2 regions of the Exiguobacterium sp. s152 genome follow, and region 2 is predicted to be linked to the other one. Evidence: a T-box and tRNA genes for the amino acid it is inferred to sense, from the RefSeq annotation. Region 2 holds a T-box; the other holds one or more tRNA genes.

Region 1 (3,421 bases), on a different contig from region 2:
TTTTATATTTGCGTCCCACCGCTACGACTTCATCTTATCAATCACCTTTCCGTCTTGCAACCCCTTCAAACGTTTTTTTTCGATGTAAGCGTATACTTAACAAAATCTTCAACTTTACTGTCATCGTATCGACCTTGACTAATGACACGCCCCTCGTGTAAGACGACAGGGATCTCAAACAAGTACTTCGCTTCAAGTTCTTCGTTGCCGGTGATGTCGATCTGCTCGAGCTCGAACGGATAGTCTTCCATGAGCCATTCGAGCATGACGAGCGCCTCCTCGCAGAGCGAACAGTTAGCACGGCGGTATAACGTCAGGACCATGTCAGTCCCCTCCTTTCCATAGTTGTCGTTCCCGCTCTCGCGAGTTTCCAAAACCGAGCGCCTCCCGATAGTTCGCCACGGTCCGTCGTGTCACCGTATAGCCGAGCCTTGCCAGCTCGCGCATGAGTGCGGCATCGCTCAGCGGCGACGTCTCTTGTTGAATCAGTTTGGCGAGTGCCTTCTTCACCATGAACGGCGATTGCCCATGCGTCGCCCGGACGAAAAAGTGACGCCACGCCATCACGCCGCCTTCGGTCGTCACGTACTTGCCTTGAATCGCCCGGCCGACGGTCGACTCGTGCTTGCCGATTTGTTCGGCGACTTCTTTTCGCGTCAACGGGTGCAAGATGAGCTTCCCGTCCAACCAATCGCGTTGGCGTTCGGCGATGACGGCCCATACCAATCGAAGCGTCGCGTTCCGCATCTCGAGCGTCTCATGCCACCATTTTGCCTCGCGATCGTCCCCGACCCGAGCCGCATCGAGCGTCGGGCTGAACCATGTCGTCACGAGCTCACCGTCACGACGGACGACTTCAAGTTCCGGAACGACGTGTTCGGTTCCTTCATATAATAATGGCGTCTTCGGGAGTGTCGCTACGATACGCGTCACCCGTTCGTACTCGGCATCCGAGATGTCGAGTCGTCCCGGGATGTCGTCAAGGTGCGCGTCGAGCGCCTCGAACACGTCCAAGACGAGTGGATCGTCATGTTCAATCGCATGCCGATATTGGCAGTCGTGCTCATTCTTTGCCCCGATCCCTGTCGGTTCTAGAAACAAGAGCGCCTGGCGCGCCGCCTCAATGTCCGCCACATCGACCTCGAAACGATGGGCGAGCACGAAGTCGCTCTCCGGTAGTAGACCGCGATGGTCGAGCGCGAGGACGAGCCGTTTCTGGAGCGAACGCTGGGACTCGGTCCCGCTCCCTTCCTCGATTTGCTCGAACAATCGCTCCTCGAACCCACTAGCCGTATCGGCCACCCATTCGACCGCACCGCTCCCCGTGGCGATGCATGGATTGCGTCGAGCCAATCGGCCGAGCTGAAAGGCGATCGCGGTCCGGTCCGCCTCGAGAATCGGCAGCCGCCGAACCATGTCCTGGGTCAGCTGTTGTGTTTGAAGTTGTTGTTGTTCTTGCCGTTGCATCGGTCACACCCCTCTCGCTTCCTATTGTATCGAACAGCGGGAAATCGCGCTCAAAAAAAAGTGAGCCGAACAGGATTGCTTTTTTAAAAAAACAAATGTATAATAAATCGTGTCAGAGAACATGCACCCGTAGCTCAGGGGATAGAGCACTGGTTTCCGGTGCCAGGTGTCGGGAGTTCGAATCTCTCCGGGTGTATCACAGCAAGAGGTCAGGCATATGCCTGGCCTCTTTTGTCGTTTTAGAATCGTCAAACCGTGGAATAGGTCAAAAACGATGACTATCGTTTGACCAACATTGACTATAGCGGTATGATATGTTTACAACCTACATAAAGGAGGCAGATTCAATGTTAATTCCAACAGTTATCGAACAAACAGGTCGCGGGGAACGCGCGTACGATATTTACTCACGCTTGCTCAAGGACCGCATCATCTTGCTCGGAAGTGCAATCGACGACAACGTCGCCAACTCGATTGTCGCCCAGCTTCTCTTCCTTGCAGCCGAGGACCCAGATAAGGACATCTCACTTTACATCAACAGCCCGGGTGGTTCGATCACTTCCGGAATGGCGATTTATGACACGATGAACTTCATCAAGCCGAACGTGTCGACGATTTGTATCGGAATGGCCGCATCGATGGGTGCCTTCTTGCTCCAAGCCGGTGAACAAGGCAAACGCTTCGCGCTTCCAAACGCGGAGATCATGATTCACCAACCGCTCGGCGGTACGCAAGGTCAAGCATCGGATATCAAAATCCATGCCGAGCGCATCATCAAGATGCGTGAGAAATTGAACCAAATCATGGCTGATAACACAGGCCAGCCGCTTGAAGTCATCGAGCGCGACACAGAGCGCGACTACTTCATGTCAGCTGAACAAGCGAAAGACTACGGTCTCATCGACAAAGTCATGACGCGTTAATCCAAAAGTGCCTTTCCCGACTTCGGGAAAGGCACTTCTTTGTTATTGGACGGGCAACCAAATTTCAATCAAGTCGTCGGCTCCGTCTTGTCCATGAATATAGCGCTCAAAATCGAGTGCATCTCGCAACGTTACATCCGGCAATGCTAGAAGTTGATTATATGTCGTAGGGATAGCTGGAATTCCCCCTTCGACCGTGGCGACAAGATACCGTCCTGCCGACAGTTCAACCTGTCTTCCGTCTTTACCTGTCACAGGATTAGTCATCCCTGCTAAATAGGCTTCTTCTTTCGCTAAACAGATGCCATATGATTCGTCTGTTGTCAGCTCTGGTTGCAGTTTTTCCCAAACGAATGGGATTTTGGTGAGTTCGGATACATAGCCGTTTACGATTTTCGGTTGGTCCCACTTCTCATAACGTACTTTCATTGAATCTCCCCCTGTTTGCATCCATTTAATTTGTTGCTCGACTTGTCGCAACGCCTCGATCTCACGTTGAACCTCATCAAGTCTGCTGTCGAGTAACCCGCTCACACTTTCTGCCGCTTGAATTTGTTCGAGCGAGATGCCCATTTGACGTAGTAACTTGATTTCGTTCAGGCGCCTTATTTCTTCCATCCCGTATAACCGATACTGATTCTCTAAACGAGTCGGTTGGACAAGTCCTTTTGCTTCATACCATTTGATTGCTTTAGTGGACAACCCCGTTAGATGGACCACTTTTCCGATTTGAATCATTGGCGTTCCCCCCTTCTCGTTTATCATAAAGCCGGCCGTAGCGGACAGGTCAACATCTTTATTCTTTGACCTCGACCCCGAATACATAGCGGCTATCGCCTTGCGGCCAATCCCCGCCCGTCTCGAATACATAAACGCCCGGCTCGTCTGGCACGACCGGTTCAGCCGGGACAAGTTCCCCATCGACGAGTTGATGGAACGAGGCGTTCGACGGCTCGGCGTGGAACTCGACATCAATCTCGGCACCCGCTTCGACCGGCACGAGCTGCAGGTCATCCGCCTCCGGCAAACCG
Region 2 (3,421 bases):
CCCCACGTGTGGTCGTCGTTTGCGCCAGTGAACGTCGAGCCGTCGTAGTTACCTTTACGAAGGAGCGAGTTCGCACGCGCGTTCGTGTACTGCACGTACGGGCCCGTCTCGCCTTCGAATTTGAGCATGCTATCGAGGTCGAACTCGATGTTGTTGATGCGTTCATTCTTCAAATCGTGGAAGATGACCGCGCCGACACCGACCATGCGTGCCACGTCGTCCGCGTTCGCAAGTTCCGGATTCTTCTGAGCGATGTTCGCTTGTGCTTTCTCGATTGCTTCTTTGAGCACTTCCTCGAGCAAGACGATGCGACCTTTACGTGTCGACATCTTTTTCCCTTCTTGCAAAATCAAGCCGAACGGCACGTGGTGCATACCGTCGACGAAGTCGTAGCCGAGTTTACGAAGAACCGAGAACAGCTGCTTGAAGTGAAGCGCCTGCTCACCGCCGACGACGTAGTTCGCCTGGACGAAGTTGTACGTCTCATGACGATAGACGGCAGCTGCCAAGTCGCGTGTCGCATAAAGCGTCGCGCCGTCTTTCTTTTTAATCAAGCATGGTGGCAAGTTCTCGTCCTCGAGTGAGACGACCATCGCCCCTTCACTTTCGACGAGAAGGTTTTTCTCTTCGAGCATGGCGACGACGCGATCCATCTTGTCGTTATAGAACGCTTCCCCGTTAAAGCTGTCGAATTCGACACCAAGGAGGTCATATACTTTTTGGAACTCTTTGAGTGATTCTTCGCGGAACCACGTCCAAAGCTCAGTCGCTTCCTCGTTGGCGTCTTCGAGTTTCTTGAACCACGCACGGCCTTCGTCTTCAAGTTCCGGTTGTGTCTTCGCTTCTTCGTGGAAATGGACGTAAAGCTTCAAGAGCTCAGCAATCGGATGTGCCCGGACCGCTTCCTCGTCGCCCCATTTTTTATAGGCGACCATCAGTTTACCGAACTGTGTGCCCCAATCTCCGAGGTGGTTGATGCCGACGACGTCATAACCGTTTTTACGGGCGATTTGGTTGATGGCATTCCCGATCACCGTTGAACGAAGGTGTCCCATCGAGAACGGTTTGGCGATGTTCGGTGACGAGAAATCGGTGACGATTGTCTCGTTGCGTGTCGCATGCGTCGCATAGTCCGCTTGTTCATCGAGCACCGTGTTGATGATTTCTTGTGAGACGACGTCACGGCTCAAGAAGACGTTCACATACGGGCCGGCCGCCTCGACTTTCGTGAACAACTCATCGTTCAAGTCGTTTGCGATATCCGTCGCGATCATGACCGGTGCTTTACGATAGGCTTTCGCAAGTTGGAAACACGGGAAAGCAAGGTCCCCGTGTGCCTCATGTTTCGGTTTTTCAATCAATGCTTCAATCTGGTCGAGCGTCAACTCGTCCCCGATGACACGGGACAAGGCTTCCGCATATTTGCGTTCATAACTCATTCTAATTCCTCCTTATCATTTGTTCATAAAAAAAACGCCCTTTGCACAGATGCAAAGAGACGGGATGGCCCGCGGTACCACTCTTCTTGCCTGCTTGACGCAGACCGCTTTATCGGTGATAACGGGGGTCCCCCGGCTACGCCTACTCAAGTTCGGATAGCATCTCAAAAGTGCGTTTCGCGATGTTTGTCAGCCTAGGCTCTCACCAATCCCTAGGTCGCTTTGTTGACGGAACGATCGTTACTCTCTTTTTCATCGACTTTCGTCTATGTGGTTGAAAAGCAATTTCATTATAGAGGATATTTCATATAGACTCAATGCTAGAATTCCGCCATTATGGTGGATAGGCAGGACTCGGGCGTGATTGTGCCGAATCTTCTACCATACATAATTGAATTTTTCCCACATAGGAGGGAACCATGAACCATTTCCGCAAGATGTCCGTCCTCGGTTGGAGTATTTGGAGTATGCTATTCAGTTTGACCCTCATCTTGTTCGCTACAGGCGTATTAAACATGCCGGCCATCGAGCCGTTACCGTTCATCTTGATTGCGTTGCTCGTCATTACTTTTCAAATGGACTCCATTGAACGGAAAGGCGTCTACTTTACCTTTTCAGAAAGTATCGTCTTAATTATTTTTTTATTCTTTGATTTTGAGACAGCGCTGTTCGTCAATCAGATTGGACTACTCGTCTTCCAGTTCGTCAACTTGAAACCGCGCGTCGCGCTTCGACGGTTCCGTTTTACGTATCCGTGGAACGCCATCACGTCGTTTTTGGAAATCGCCATCCCGGCCAGCGTCTACTTGGCACTCGGTGGTGTGACCGGTCTCGGTTTTTATTCCCAAGATTCGTTTCTGCCGCTTGCCGGCTTGATTGTGGCCATCATCTTAAACACGGTCGTACAAAAGTATCAAGTCGGTTGGTGGTTCCGTGTCGATATCCCGGTCCGCGACTTTCTAAACATCGCGTTTTACACGTATATCGTCAGTCTCGTCTTCATTTTAGCAGCCTCGCTCTTCCGTGAGACGAACTTGCTTGTCGTCAGCAGTATCGCCGCCGCACTCACCTTCTTTATTAAGCGGCTCATCATCCAGAAAGGTCGGCAAGACGCCTTCAAATCGTTGATTGAACAATATGATGAGGCAAAAGAAGCCGTGTCGTTGTCACAAAGCGAGGCGCAAGCGATTGAGGTGTTCCTCAGTCAATGTGAACGACTCAACGAGTACGACGAAGGGTTCGTCGAGTTCAAACTGTTCGATCGCACACTTTACTTTGATTTAAAGACGCGCCAGCCGATCGATCGCCACGTCGTCTTTGATTTACTCGATGCAACCTATCCGAACGAAGCCTCGGTCGAGTATGAGATGCGCTTTGAATGGGACGCCCCGTTATCGAACGAGTTCGATGAAGACTATCATAGCTTCATCTCGGTCCGTTCCGAGGAAATCGAAGGCATCCGCACGTGGCTCGTCATGACCGGCGAGCACGTCTATGGCTATCCGCCCATCATTCAACGTGAGATTGTCAAACTGCTCAAATCGTTCAATCGAACGATCAGTCGTTGTCATGAACGCGACCGCCTCTATACCGAGAGCCGGACGGACAGCTTGACGTTGCTTGCCAATGCACGGGCTTTTTATGAATACGGGATTCAACAAATCTCGGACGGCTCGATGTACCCGATTTCCGTCGCAATGCTCGATATCGACTTCTTCAAAAAAATCAACGACACGCACGGTCATCAAGTCGGAGACAGCGTGCTCCAAGAGTTTGGTCGCCGCATCCGCCAAGTGCTCCGCACCGATGATTTCGCAGCCCGTTATGGCGGCGAGGAGTTCATCTTGCTTTTGAACCGATGCGATGTCGAAGCCGCCGTCGAGATTGCCGAGCGCATCCGTCAACAAATCGAAACCAAACCATTCCACGTTGACGGAATCGATATCCCAGTGACCGCCTCAATCGGCGTCGATACGATTCAA

The links. The T-box of region 2 lies ahead of argS (arginine--tRNA ligase). A T-box ahead of a tRNA ligase gene usually reads a tRNA of that ligase, here a tRNA-Arg.
Region 1: it has a tRNA-Arg gene. The T-box ahead of argS (arginine--tRNA ligase) is inferred to sense a tRNA for this amino acid. The anticodon was not compared.

The regions. Positions count from the first base shown of each region.
Region 1 is NZ_JACSLX010000001.1:507,267-510,687, forward strand. Features, by position in the region: gene KNP72_RS02575 (glutaredoxin family protein) at 66-323, opposite strand; gene KNP72_RS02580 (RNA polymerase factor sigma-54) at 325-1,467, opposite strand; tRNA gene KNP72_RS02585 (tRNA-Arg) at 1,591-1,663, shown strand; gene clpP (ATP-dependent Clp endopeptidase proteolytic subunit ClpP) at 1,815-2,390, shown strand; gene KNP72_RS02595 (MerR family transcriptional regulator) at 2,433-3,128, opposite strand; gene KNP72_RS02600 (hypothetical protein) at 3,187-3,421, opposite strand, start outside.
Region 2 is NZ_JACSLX010000004.1:18,345-21,765, forward strand. Features, by position in the region: gene argS (arginine--tRNA ligase) at 1-1,439, opposite strand, end outside; T-box leader at 1,492-1,704, opposite strand; gene KNP72_RS08520 (GGDEF domain-containing protein) at 1,859-3,421, shown strand, end outside.